DNA from 3 places in the Sanguibacter sp. TS_SC_8 genome. Region 2 is predicted to be linked to each of the others. Evidence: riboswitches for the same ligand, from Rfam matches in the RefSeq annotation. Region 2 holds a riboswitch; each other region holds the start of a gene.
The links. Region 2 has a riboswitch for thiamine pyrophosphate ahead of ACWA15_RS01440 (thiamine ABC transporter substrate-binding protein). Riboswitches for the same ligand answer to the same signal wherever they lie in the genome.

Region 1 (4,512 bases), 570 kb from region 2:
GGCCAGGGCCTGCTCGGCCTCGGTGTCGACCTTGCCGAAGACGACGTCGGGGTGCTGTGTCGAGGCGGCCTCGAAGACGGGTGCGAAGCTGCGGCACGGGCCGCACCAGGCGGCCCAGAAGTCGACGAGGACGATCGGGGACTTGAGGACGGTGTCCGAGAAGGTGGACTGGGTGAGGTTGACGGTGGTCATGGTCTCTCCTGTCGGGTGCGGTGCGAACGGAAGTGGTGCGAGGCGAATCCGGTGGATACCCCTGGGGGTATAACGTACCGCGCGCTGGGATATTCCGCAGGGGGTCGACGGTCCCCTGAGCCAACTCTGGGGCAACCGACGCTAGTCTTCAGACACGACAATCCACCCGTCCCTTCTCCGGACGCAGATCGAAGGCGGTAGCGCCCCGTGACCTCAGTCCCTCCCCCTCCGCCAGGCCCGGTCGACCCGGAGAACCCGGGACCGCCACCGCCAGGTCAGTTCGCTCAGCCGGGTCAGTTCTCCCCGCCAGGACCGGCGCAGCAGTGGGCCGCCCCGCACCAGGGTCAGCCCGGTCAGCAGTGGGGACAGCCTGGCCAGCAGGGTCAGCCCGGTCAGCAGTGGGGCCAGCCTGGTCAGCAGGGTCAGCCCGGCCAGCAGTGGGGCCAGCCTGGTCAGTACCCCCAGCAGGGCCAGCCCGGTCAGTACCCCCAGCAGGCCCAGCCCGGTCAGTACGCCCCCCAGGGCCAGCCCGGTCAGTACCCCCAGCAAGCCCAGCCGGGTCAGTACGCCCCCCAGGGCCAGCCGGGCCAGTACGCCCAGCCGGGCCAGTACCCCCCGCAGGGCCAGTGGGGCGCGCAGCCTCCCGCGGGCGGCTCGGGGAACAAGACCGTGATCATCATCGTCTCCGTGATCGGCGCACTCGTGCTCCTCGGAGCCGCCGTCGGAGTCTTCTTCCTGCTGTCGTCTTCAGACGTGGAGTCGCTGCCCAAGGACGTCGACGCCCAGACCACCGCGCACGCGCGTGAGCTCACCGTGGGCAACTGCCTGCTGTCCCTGCCCACCGACGACGCGGTGACCGACGTGACCGTCGTGCCGTGCGACGACGCTCACGACGCCCAGGTGGTCGCAGCGAAGACGTTCTCCGGCGAGAGGTACCCCGGAACCGCCAAGACCATCGAGGAGACCACCGGGATCTGCCCCGGGAAGTCGATCACCTCCGACACGGTGCCGGAGACTCTCGAGTTCCTCGTATGGACCCCGAGCGAGGACTCCTGGAGCGAAGGCGACCGCAAGGGCCTGTGCATCGCCTCGAGCCCCGACGAGGAGCTCACGGACAGCCTCATCCGCTGATGTGACCGGGCCCGGGAGCAAGCGGCAGGTACACCTTGCTCCCGCGGTCCGCGAACTCCTTCGACTTCTCCGCCATGCCGGCCTCGATCGCCTCGACGGTCGTCAGCCCCTGCGCCGCCGCGTACTCGCGCACGTCGGCGGAGATCCGCATGGAGCAGAACTTCGGCCCGCACATCGAGCAGAAGTGCGCGGTCTTGGCCGGCTCGGCGGGCAGCGTCTCGTCGTGGAAGGCCCGGGCCGTGTCGGGGTCGAGGGACAGCGCGAACTGGTCGTTCCACCGGAACTCGAAGCGAGCCTTCGACAGGGCGTCGTCGCGCTCCTGCGCCCGGTGGTGCCCCTTGGCCAGGTCCGCGCTGTGGGCGGCGATCTTGTAGGTGATGACGCCGGTCTTGACGTCGTCGCGGTCCGGCAGCCCCAGGTGCTCCTTGGGAGTGACGTAGCAGAGCATCGCGGTGCCGGCCTGGGCGATGATCGCCGCCCCGATCGCCGAGGTGATGTGGTCGTAGGCGGGTGCGATGTCGGTGGCCAGCGGGCCCAGGGTGTAGAACGGCGCCTCCTCGCACAGCTCTTCCTCGAGGCGGACGTTCTCGACGATCTTGTGCATGGGCACGTGCCCGGGACCTTCGATCATCACCTGCACGCCGTAGGACTTGGCGACCTTGGTGAGCTCCCCCAGCGTCGCCAGCTCGGCGAACTGGGCGGCGTCGTTGGCGTCGGCGATGGACCCCGGGCGCAGCCCGTCCCCGAGGGAGAAGGTCACGTCATAGCGTCGCAGGATCTCGCACAGCTCGGCGAAGTGGGTGTAGAGGAACGACTCCTCGTGGCGGGCCAGGCACCAGGCAGCCATGATCGCCCCGCCGCGCGAGACGATCCCGGTCACCCGGGCCGCAGTCAGCGGGATGTACCGCAGCAGCACCCCGGCGTGCACCGTCATGTAGTCGACGCCCTGCTCGCACTGCTCGATCACGGTGTCCCGGTACACCTCCCAGGTGAGGAGGGTCGGGTCCCCCTTGACCTTCTCGAGCGCCTGGTAGATCGGGACGGTCCCGACCGGGATCGGGGAGTTCCGCAGGATCCACTCCCGGGTCTCGTGGATGTCCTTCCCGGTGGACAGGTCCATCAAGGTGTCAGCTCCCCAGCGGGCCGCCCAGACCATCTTCTCCACCTCCTCCTCGATCGAGGAGGTCACCGCGGAGTTGCCGATGTTGGCGTTGATCTTCACCCCGAAGGCCTTGCCGATGATCATCGGCTCGGACTCGGGGTGGTTGCGGTTGGCGGGGATCACCGCCCGTCCGCGGGCCACCTCGTCGAGCACGAGCTCCACCGGGACCCCTTCGCGGGCTGCGACGAAGCGCATCTCGTCGGTGACCACGCCGGCCCGCGCCCAGGCCAGCTGGGTGGCGGCGCCCTGGACCGGGTCCGGGCGTCGCCAGCTGCTGCGCACCGGCGCCAGACCGGCGGCCACGTCGATGGGCAGCGCACCGGGAGCGGAGTCGGTGTAGGGCCCGGAGGTGTCGTAGAGGTCGAGGTGCTCGCCGTTGGTGAGGTGCACCCGGCGGCCGGGGACCCGGAGCCCGGGAGCCCCGGCGACCGGGGTGTAGATCTTCGTGGACCCGGTGATGGGTCCGGTCGTCACTGATCTGCGCACAGCACTGCTGCTCATCGAGCGTCTCCCTACGTCGGCATGATCCGAACAGGTTCAAACGGTCGGCGGCGCGTGAGCCGCCCTCTCAGTTCGCTGCTGCGAACTCCCGTGGGTATGTGGTTGTGCAGGCACAGTACCTCACACCACCACACGTCGAAGAGTCAGCCACGGACCTCCAGCACAAGACCTTGACCTGCGTCTACGCCGTCGGCTCCGTCCACCGGGCGGTCGACCACGACGTGGTCGCCGTCGGCGATCTCTCCCGCGAGGATCTTGCGGGCGAGCCGGTCCCCGATCTCGCGCTGGACCAGGCGGCGCAGCGGGCGCGCCCCGTACGCCGGGTCGAAGCCCTCGATCGCCAGCCACTCCCGGGCTGCGTCGGTGACCTCGAGCTCGAGCCGGCGGTCGGTCAGCCGGCGCCCGAGCTCGGTCACCTGGATGTCGACGATGTAGCCGAGCTCGTCCAGGTCGAGGGGGTCGAAGAGGACCACGTCGTCGAGCCGGTTGAGGAACTCCGGCTTGAACGCCTCCCGCACCGCCTGCATGACCGAGGCGCGCTTGGCGCCCGCGTCGAGCAGCGGGTCGACGAGGTACTGGGAGCCAAGGTTGGAGGTCAGCACGAGGATGACGTTGCGGAAGTCGACCGTGCGGCCCTGGCCGTCGGTGAGGCGGCCGTCGTCGAGCACCTGGAGCAGGATGTCGAAGACCTCCGGGTGGGCCTTCTCCACCTCGTCGAAGAGCACGACGGAGTAGGGGCGACGTCGCACCGCCTCGGTGAGCTGGCCGCCCTCCTCGTAGCCGACGTAGCCCGGGGGCGCCCCGACGAGGCGGGCCACCGAGTGCTTCTCGGAGTACTCGGACATGTCGATGCGCACCATGGCGCGCTCGTCGTCGAACAGGAAGTCCGCGAGCGCCTTGGCCAGCTCGGTCTTGCCGACGCCGGTGGGGCCCAGGAAGAGGAAGGAGCCGGTGGGCCGGTTGGGGTCGGAGACCCCGGCCCGCGCCCGGCGGACGGCGTCGGCCACGGTCGCCACGGCGGCCTTCTGCCCGATCAGCCGCTCGCCGATGACCTTCTCCATGGACAGCAGCTTCTCGCTCTCGCCCTGGAGCATCCGCCCGGCCGGGATCCCGGTCCAGGCGGAGACGACCTCGGCGATCTCGTCGGCGTCGACCTTGTCGCCCACCAGCGGGGCGGGACGGTCGGCGGAGCTCTCGGTGCTCTCGGAGATCTCGGCACGCTCGGCGTCGGCCAGCTCGCGCTCCAGGGCCGGGATCTCCCCGTACCGGATGCGCGACGCCGTCTCCAGGTCCGCGTCCCGCTCGGCGCGTGCGGCGCGGGTGTCGAGGTCGGCGAGCTTCTCGCGCAGCTCTCCCACCCGGTTGAAGCCGCCCTTCTCGGCGGCCCAGCGGGCGTTGAGCGCGACGAGCTCCTCCTTGCGGTCGGCGAGGTTGGCCCTCAGCGCGCCCAGGCGCGCGCGGGAGGCCTCGTCGTCGGACTTCTCCAGCGCGAGCTCCTCCATCTCCAGGCGCGTCACGGCGCGCTG
Region 2 (4,512 bases):
GCGCCGGGCTGCCTTGGGCACGCCGTGCATACGCAGCCCGTACTCGACGTTGCCGGCGACGTTGCGGTGGGCGAAGAGCTGACCGTCCTGGAACATCAGGCCGAAGCCGCGCAGGTGCACCGGCACGTGCCCGACGTCGGCGCCGTCCCACAGCACCCGCCCGCCGGCCACCGGCTCGAGGCCGGCGACGGCGCGCAGCAGACTCGACTTGCCGCACCCGGACGGCCCGAGCAGCGCCACGACCTCCCCGGGCGCGATGGTGAGGGTGACGTGGTCGACCGCTGTCACGGCCCCGGCCGACTCGCGGCGGCGGGTCTGCGTGGCCGGGTAGGTCACCACGACGTCGTCGATCCGCAGCCCGGCGACACGTTCTTGCCCGCGGTCCTGCCCAGCCGCCGCGTCCTGCGCGGGGCGGGCACCGGCGTCGGGCAGCGAGGAGCCTGCGCCGGGAACTGCGGCGACGTGATCGATGGCAACCATCAGAACTCTCCTGTTCGTTCTCCGCGCAGCCGCTCCGCGAGGAGCATGACGGTCGCGGTGATGAGGGCGAGGACGACCGAGGCCGCGAGCGCCATGCCGTAGTTCTCGGCGCCCGGACGGCCGATGAGGCGGAAGATGACGATCGGCAGGGTCGCGGTCTCGGGGCGGGCGAGGAAGGACGTCGCGCCGAACTCCCCGAGGGAGACGGCGAAGGCGAAGCCGATGGCCAGGCCGAGGGAGCGGGCGGCGATCGGCCAGTCGACCGTGGCGAGCACCTTCCTGGGCGGCGCGCCGAGGGTGGCGGCGGCCTCGCGCTGGCGCGGGTCGATGGCGCGCAGCACCGGCAGCACCGTGCGGACCACGAGCGGCGTCGCGACAACCGCCTGCGCGATCGGCACGAGCAGCCCGGAGGTGCGCAGGTCGATGTCCAGCCCGAGCGGCTTGTCCAAGGTGATGAGGAAGCCGAACCCGACGGTCACCGCGGACACCCCGAGCGGCAGCATGAAGACGGAGTCCATGGCCGAGATCGCGCGGCGGGCGCGCGGTGCGCGCGGGCGCCGGCTCACCACGAGCGCGACGAGGCCGCCGACGACGAGCGCGATCGCGGTCGCCCCGGCCGCGGTCCGCAGCGACGTGGCCGCCGCTTCCCACACGGTCACGGTGAGCGCGTTCCGGCCTCCGGTGGTCCCGAGCGCCGCGTAGTTCCCCAGCCCCCAGCCCGACGGCGTGCGCAGCGACTTCGCGACGAGGTTGGCCAGCGGCCAGACGAGCAGCACCCCCACCACGACGACGGTCACCGCGGTCGGCAGCGCGTCGGCGCCGAGGCGACCACGGGGTCCGCGCAGCCGCAGCGGGTGGGTGGACCGGGTGGTCGCGGAGAGGTTGAGCGCGTGCTCGCGGCGCGAGCGCGCCCGGGAGGCCACCCACAGTGCGATCGAGACGATGACGAGCTGGGCGACGGAGAGCACCGCGGCGGTGCGCAGGTCGAGGAACTGCACGGTCTGCATCCAGATCTCGGTCTCGATCGTCCCGTACCGCTGCCCGCCCAGGACGAGGACCACCCCGAAGGCCGTCGCACAGAAGAGGAACACCACGGCCGCGGCGGAGGCGATCGCCGGGGCGAGCGCCGGCAGGGTCACCGTCCGGAACGCCCGGGCCGGTGAGGCACCGAGCGCCCGGGCGGCCTGCTCGGCCCGCGGGTCCAGGTGCTCCCACAGCCCCCCGACCGTGCGCACCACGACGGAGTAGTTGAAGAAGACGAGCGCCGCGATGATCGCCGCGAACGTCCCGTCCCACCCGAGCCACCCCAGCGGCCCCGACTCGCTCAGCAGCGCCCGAAACGCCACCCCCACGACCACGGTCGGCAGCACGAACGGCACCGTCACCAGCGCCCGAACCACCCCCTGCCCCCGGAACGAGCACCGGTACAGCACATAGGCCCCCGGCACCCCCAACCCCACAGACAGCACCGTCCCCAGCACCCCCTGCCCCACCGTCAACCCCACGATCCGCCACGTCCGCCGCTCCGAGAACACCTCAGCAAACCCGCTCAGATCGAGCGTCCCGTCCACCCAGAACCCGCGCCCCACCAGCGAAGACACCGGCCACACGAAGAACATCGCGAGGAAGGCGACCGGCACCGCAACGGCAACCGCCCAGGCAACGACCCGCCCCCAGGTACGCGATGGCGAAGCCGAGCCCGTACGCGACGGCGAAGCCGAGCCCCCCGTAAGCGATGCCGCAGGCGAGCCCACCCCAGCCCACTCCCCACTCCCCCGAGGTGAGCCTTCTACGAAGGGAGGAGGCGGGGCGCCCGTCCCGGTGTGGTGGGCGTCAAGGCGCGACGAAGGAGCGCCCGGGCAGGACGGGCGCCCCGCCTCCTCCCGCCCGACCCCAACCACAGGCAAACCCACAAGCTACCCAATCACCGAAGCAGTCCAGTCCTTGATCCACGAGTCCCGGTTCTCAGAGATCAAGGCAGCATCCACCGCAATAGGCGCCTCAGGCACCGGCGCGAACGAAGCCCACTCAGCCGGCACCGCCACATCCGGGTTCACCGGGTACATGTACATCGCCCCCGGCACCTCAGCCTGGAACGTCTCCCCCAGCAGGAAGTCGATGAACTCCTGCGCACCGTCCGGGTTCGACCCGTTGGCCAGCACCCCCGCGTACTCCACCTGCCGGAAGCACGTCCCCAGCAGCGCCGCCGTCGTGGTGGAGGCCCCGTCCTCGCTCACCGTGAACGCCGGGGAGGAGGCGTAGGACAGCACGATCGGTCGGGCGCCCTCCCCTCCGCCACCGGTGAAGTCGGTGTAGTACGCGTCCTCCCAGCCTTCGACGACCTTGAGGCCGTTGTCGGTGAGCTGGGTCCAGTAATCGAGGTACCCGTCTTCGCCGAACTCCCCGATGGTGGCGAAGAGGAAGGACAGCCCCGGGCTCGAGGTGGCCGGGTTGGTCACGACCGTGAGGTCCTTGTAGGCCGGCGTCGTGAGGTCTGCCAGGGTCGCGGGCACGGTCACGCCGTTGTCGGCGAACCATGCGGTGTCGATGTTCAGGCAGACGTCGCCGTAGTCGATCGGGGTGAGTGACCCTTCGTCGACGAGGAGGTCGCTCGCGGAGTCGGGCAGCGCCGGGGAGGTGTAGGGCGTGAAGACACCTGCGTCGACGGCGCGGGAGGCGAAGGAGTTGTCGATCCCGAAGGCGACGTCTCCGAGCGGTGCGTCGGTCGTGAGCACGAGCTTGTTGGCGAGCGCCCCGCCGTCCCCGGTCGTGATGAGGTTGAGGGTGAGCCCGCTCTCCTGCTCGAAGGCCGCCTTGGCCTCGTCGCTGATGGAGAAGGAGTCGTGGACGACGACGTCGAGCGTCGTGGGCGCCCCGTCCGACCCGTCCGCTTTGGCCGCGTCGGGGTCTTCGGCGCAGGCGCCGAGGGTGAGAGCCAGCCCGCCCGCGAGGGCGGTGGCGGTGAGACGGGTGAAACGGCGTCGTGCATGGATGGTGTTCATCGTGCTGCGTCCTCCTGGACTGTTCGCCACAGAAGGGGTACCACGCTGGGCGTGGCGAGATTCCCGACTCCCTACACCGGTGCTAACCGGATCAGGTTCGAGGGTCTGCGGTAGTCCGCACTCTCAGCGCTGAATCGCGCTCCCCTGTCGTTCTCGACGAGTTTACCTCCGCTGGGTGGTGTGCGGGGCCGCGCTGTGCCGACTAGCGTTAGGTGATCAGGGAAGACAGTGATCAAACCTTCGGAGGAACCGTGGCACAGGACCAGTCGATGTCCGTCAAGTTCGCAGCGCTCGTCGTGTCGGTCGGCGCCGGGTGGCTGGCTCAGAGGGCCGTCACAGCCCTGTGGACCAAGGCCACCGGACACAACCCGGCATCCGTGGACGACGACGACGCCACGATGGTCAGCATCGTCACCTTCGCCGCAGTCACCGGCGCGACGGCGGCCCTCACCCGGGTCCTCGCCGCGCGCGGGACCGCGCGGGTCGCGAACCGGATGGCTGACCGCAAGGCCTGACCGCCCGCGCCACCAGAGCGCCCCCACCGGACCGCCGCAGCGCGGGTCTGGTGGGGGCGCTCTCCGCTGCGCACCACGTCCCACCTCGCGGGGGACTTCTCCCCATCTTTTTCCCGGCCGACATTGGGTACTCTCTGGTGCGGAATTCATGCAGGCGGAGGGTGGGGGCGTGACCGAGGAAGATCTCGCGGACCAGGTCCAGGACGCTCTGGCGACCGCCCACCGGCACGCCGCACGGGCGCGCCGCGCGGCCGTGGAGATCGCCGAGCTGCGCGGGTCGGGGCATTCTCGCGGGGGCGAGGTCACCGCGCTCGTGGACCACCGCGGGCTGGTCCAGGACGTGACGCTCAGCGCTGCGGCGATGCGGTTGGACGCCTCGGGGCTCCGCGCTGCCGTGCTCGCGAGCATCGCTGACGCGGGCGCACACCTGCGGGTCCAGGCCGCCGAGGCGACCGAGGGGCTGAGCATCGACCCGCGCCCGTTGGCGGACCAGACCGAGCTCTTCGACCTCGCCG
Region 3 (4,512 bases), 1.4 Mb from region 2:
AGGGTCGCCGTCCTGGTACCCACGTGGCGCCCGGACCTCACCGGCTCGGCCGAGCTCGTCGAGGAGGTCGCCCGCCTCGTCGGCTACGACACCATCCCCTCGATCCTGCCGGTCGCCCCGGCCGGGAGCGGCCTCACCGCCGGACAGCGGGGCCGCCGGTCGGTGGCCCGGGCGCTGGCCGAGGCGGGTTTCGTGGAGACCCTGAGCTACCCGTTCATCGGCTCCGGACAGCTCGACGACCTGGGGCTCGGCGCCGACGACGCACGACGCGTGGCGCTGCGGGTCCTCAACCCCATGTCCGCCGAGAAGAACCTCATGCGCACGAACCTGCTCGTCACCCTGCTCGACACCGCGCGGCGCAACGTCGCCCGCGGGACCGGTGACCTCGCGCTCTTCGAGCTGGGCCTGGTGACCCGCCCGGTCCTCGGCGCCCCGGCGGCCCCGGCACTGGCCGGGGCGCGTCGCCCCAGCGCCGACGAGCTCACCCGCCTGCACGACGCCGTGCCCGCCCAGCCCCGTCAGGTGGCGGGGCTGCTGGCCGGTCAGCGTGACTTGCCGGGCTGGTGGGGCCCGGGCCGCGCGGCGGACTGGACGGACGCGATCGCGGCCGTCCGGCTGGTCGCCGACCGTCTCGGCGTGGACGTCGTGGTCGGCCCGGACACCGACCGTGCGCCGTGGCACCCCGGCCGCTGCGCGCAGGTCACCCTGGCCGACGGCACGTTCGTCGGTCACGCCGGTGAGCTGCACCCGAAGGTGATCGAGCGGACCGGGCTGCCCGCCCGTGCGGTCGCCTTCGAGATCGACCTCGACGTGCTGCTCGCGGCGGCACCGACCGAACCGCTGCAGGGATCCCCGGTCTCGACGTTCCCGCTCGCCAAGGAGGACCTGGCGCTCGTCGTGGACGCGGCGGTGCCTGCCCAGGACGTCTTCGACGCGGTCCGCGCGGGCGCCGGTGACCTCCTCGAAGAGCTGCGGCTCTTCGACGTCTTCGCCGGAGAGCAGGTGGGCGAGGGGAAGAAGTCCCTGGCCTTCTCCCTGCGGCTGCGCGCGGGCGACCGCACCCTCACCGCGGAGGACACCGCGGCCGTCCGCACGGCCGCGGTCGCGCAGGCTCACGCGCGGTGCGGCGCCGAGCTGCGCGGCTGACGGCTTCACGGCTGACGACTGGCTGACGGCTGGCTGACGGCCCGGTTCCCCTCGAGGGAACCGGGCCGTTAGTGTCTGACCTGACACGGGGTGCCGCCCGCCCGAGAGGAGGAGCGGCTGAGACCAGACCCGTCGAACCTGATCTAGCTCGTACTAGCGAAGGGATGTCCAGTGCTGACCCCTGCCATCGACGCCATCGACGCCGACGCCATCGACCGATCCGACCCGGCTGCACCCGACACCGGCCCACCACCGGGACGCCCGCCCGCCCCCGCGCCGTCCCGGGTCCGGGTGCTCAGCATCGCCGGCACCGACCCGACCGGCGGCGCCGGGATCCACGCGGACCTCAAGTCGTTCGCCGCGCACGGCGCCTACGGGATGGCGGTGGTGACCGCGCTCGTGGCGCAGAACACCCGCGGGGTGCGTGCCGTCCACGTCCCGCCGCCGGACTTCCTGCGCGAGCAACTGCACGCGGTGAGCGATGACGTGACCGTGGACTCGGTGAAGATCGGCATGCTCGCCGACGCGGGCTGCGCCCGGGTGGTCGAGGGCTGGCTCCGGGCGGTGCGGCCCCCGGTCGTCGTCCTTGACCCGGTCATGGTGTCCACGAGCGGGCACCGCCTGCTCGATCCCGACGCCGAGCAGGGGATCCACCGGCTGCTCGCCCTGGCCGACCTCGTCACCCCCAACCTCCCCGAGCTCGCTGCGCTGCTCGGTGAACCCACGGCCCGGACCTGGGAGGACGCACTTGCCCAGGGTGGCCGGCTGTGGCAGCGGTGCGGGGCCAGGGTGCTCGTCAAGGGCGGGCACCTGAGCACCGACGGGCCGGGCGGCGCCCGCCAGGGTTCACCCGACGCGCTGGTCGACGGTGACGGCGCGGTCGTCCTGCCCGGCAGGCGGGTGGCGAGCACGAGCACCCACGGGACGGGGTGCTCGTTGTCGGCGGCCCTGGCGGCGGTCCAGCCGCGCCTGGGCGACTGGGCGGCGAGCGCCCGGACGGCGAAGGCGTGGCTCACGGCCGCCATCGAGGCTGCCGCGGCCCTGCAGGTGGGGCGCGGCGCGGGGCCGGTCGACCACCTGGTGGGCGCTCAGGGCTGGTCGTACTCGCAGTCGTAGCCGGGTGGCAGCCAGCGCAGCGTCGTCGTCACGTCGGCCATCGTCGAGCCGGCGGGGGCGTTGGTGTAGCAGTCGGCCTTGGACTGGTCCAGGCCGACCTTGGCGAACCACGCGACCCCGGTGACGGTGCTGAGGAGGATGACCACGGTCGTGGCCACCCGGACCCCGCGGGACGGTGCCGGGCCGCGGTCCTCGTAGCCGCCGTCGGCCCAGGAGTTGTTGATCATGGACACGAGGGTAGCGGTGCTCAGGGCAGCAGGAGGACTTTGCCGGTCGTGCGGCGCCCTTCCAGCGCCGTGTGCGCGGCCGCGGCCTCGGCCAGCGGGAAGGTCGCCCCGACCCGCACGCTCAGCCGCCCCGCGCGCACGTGGGCGAACAGCTCGTCCGACCGGGAGACCAGCTCCGCCCGGGTGGACACGAAGTCGCCGAGGGTCGGGCGGGTGAGGTAGAGCGAGCCGCCGGCATTGAGCCGCTGGATGTCGAAGGGGGCCACCTGCCCAGAGGACCCGCCGAAGAGCACGAGCATGCCCCTCCGGCGCAGGCTGGCGAGCGAGGCGTCGAAGGTGTCCTTCCCGACCGAGTCGTAGACGACGTGCACCCCGCCGCCGGTCAGCTCGCGCACGAGCGCGGGCAGCTCGGAGGGCAGGTCGGTCAGGTCGGCGTAGTTGATGACGTGGTGGGCGCCGGCGCCCCGGGAGAGCTCGGCCTTGGCCGCGGTGGAGACGGTGGTGACCACGGTCGCGCCGCGGGCGACGGCGAGCTGGGTGAGCAGCAGCCCGACGCCGCCCGCCCCGGCGTGGACGAGCACCTGGTCGCCGTCGCGGATCGGGTAGGTCGACGTCGCGAGGTAGTGGGCGGTGAGCCCTTGCAGCGGCAGGGCTGCTGCGACCTGGAGGTCGATCCCCGGGGGGACCGGCAGCGCGCGCTGTGCCGCGACGAGGACGTACCCGGCGTAGGAGGCCGGTGAGTCCGCCCATGCGACCCGGTCACCGACCGTGAAGCCGCCGGTCCCAGCCTCGACGCCGACGCCGACGCCGGGGCCGGTGGCCACGACCACTCCGGCGCCCTCGGTGCCCAGCACGGCGGGGTAGGTCATCCGGTAGACCCCGGACCGGCGGTAGGTGTCGATGAAGTTCACGCCCGCGGCGGCGACCTCGACGAGCAGCTCCCCGGCGCCGGGGGAGGGGACCGGGACCTCACGGTGGTCGAGGACCTCCGGGCCCCCGGCCCGGGTGGCGACGACGGCGTGGGTGATCTGGTCGCTCATGCGGTCTCCCCTCCGATCCCCTGCTCACCGAGCCAGCGCAGGCATGCCCGGGTCCACTCGGCCGGTGCTCCGGCGGACTCGGCGAGACCCAGACCGTGCGTGCCGGTGGGATAGACGTGCAGCTCGAAGGGGATGTGCGCGCGGCCGAGCGCACTCGCGAGGCCCAGGCTGTGCTCGACGTCGACCACCGCGTCGTCGGCGGTGTGCCACAGGAAGGTGGGTGGCGTGCGAGCGTCCACCCGGCGCTCCACACTGAGCGCCTTGGCGAACGCGGTGTCGTCGGCGTGCGCGCCGAGCAGGTTGCCCCGCGAGCCGAGGTGGGGCAGGTCGGTCATGGACACGACCGGGTAGCACAGCACACCGACGTCCGGGCGGGCTGGGGACACGACGCCCTCAAGGGACCCTGCCCCCGAGACGCCGTCGGCGGCGAGGGCCAGCTCGGCGTCGGTCGCGGTGAGCGCCAGCCCGGCCAGGTGCGCCCCGGCACTGAAGCCCAGCACACCGATCGGTCCGGTGACGGGACCGTGCACGCCACCGCGGAGCTCGGCGAGCGCGCGGAGCACCTGGCCGAGGGCGACCGGGTAGGTCGCCGGCGCGACCGCGTAGTCGAGGTAGCCGCAGGCCACGCCGTGGGTGCGGAGCCACCGGGTGACGTCGAGGTACTCGTGCTCGGCGCGGCCTCCGTAGCCGCCGCCGGCGAGCACGAGGACGAAGCCGCGGGTGTCCCCGGGAACGCCAGGGTGCGGCGGCAGAACGGTCAGGAGCGGGCGGGAGCTGTCCAGGCTGGTCATCTCCTGAGCCTAACGCCCGGCTGTATCAACTCGCATGAGAGTGTATTGTTATGCATATGGCGTTCACAGTGGCAGTCGCAGGGGCGAGCGGATACGCGGGTGGGGAGACCCTGCGGATCCTCGCCGACCACCCGGAGATCACGATCGGTGCCCTCACCGCTCACTCCAACGCAGGCACCCAGCTCGGCCTGC

Region 1: linked by a shared signal. The riboswitch ahead of thiC (phosphomethylpyrimidine synthase ThiC) and the one ahead of ACWA15_RS01440 (thiamine ABC transporter substrate-binding protein) in region 2 are both predicted to bind thiamine pyrophosphate.
Region 3: linked by a shared signal. The riboswitch ahead of thiD (bifunctional hydroxymethylpyrimidine kinase/phosphomethylpyrimidine kinase) and the one ahead of ACWA15_RS01440 (thiamine ABC transporter substrate-binding protein) in region 2 are both predicted to bind thiamine pyrophosphate.

What each region holds. Positions count from the first base shown of each region.
Region 1 is NZ_CM143955.1:3,866,171-3,870,682, forward strand. Features, by position in the region: gene trxA (thioredoxin) at 1-192, opposite strand, end outside; gene ACWA15_RS17420 (septum formation family protein) at 400-1,323, shown strand; gene thiC (phosphomethylpyrimidine synthase ThiC) at 1,313-2,986, opposite strand; TPP riboswitch at 2,976-3,088, opposite strand; gene clpB (ATP-dependent chaperone ClpB) at 3,130-4,512, opposite strand, start outside.
Region 2 is NZ_CM143955.1:328,584-333,095, reverse strand. Features, by position in the region: gene ACWA15_RS01450 (ABC transporter ATP-binding protein) at 1-480, opposite strand, end outside; gene ACWA15_RS01445 (ABC transporter permease) at 480-2,099, opposite strand; gene ACWA15_RS01440 (thiamine ABC transporter substrate-binding protein) at 2,397-3,482, opposite strand; TPP riboswitch at 3,534-3,638, opposite strand; gene ACWA15_RS01435 (DUF4235 domain-containing protein) at 3,734-3,997, shown strand; gene ACWA15_RS01430 (YbaB/EbfC family nucleoid-associated protein) at 4,167-4,512, shown strand, end outside.
Region 3 is NZ_CM143955.1:1,739,325-1,743,836, forward strand. Features, by position in the region: gene pheT (phenylalanine--tRNA ligase subunit beta) at 1-1,146, shown strand, start outside; TPP riboswitch at 1,223-1,328, shown strand; gene thiD (bifunctional hydroxymethylpyrimidine kinase/phosphomethylpyrimidine kinase) at 1,318-2,262, shown strand; gene ACWA15_RS07885 (hypothetical protein) at 2,235-2,489, opposite strand; gene ACWA15_RS07890 (quinone oxidoreductase family protein) at 2,510-3,529, opposite strand; gene ACWA15_RS07895 (alpha/beta hydrolase) at 3,526-4,320, opposite strand; gene argC (N-acetyl-gamma-glutamyl-phosphate reductase) at 4,371-4,512, shown strand, end outside.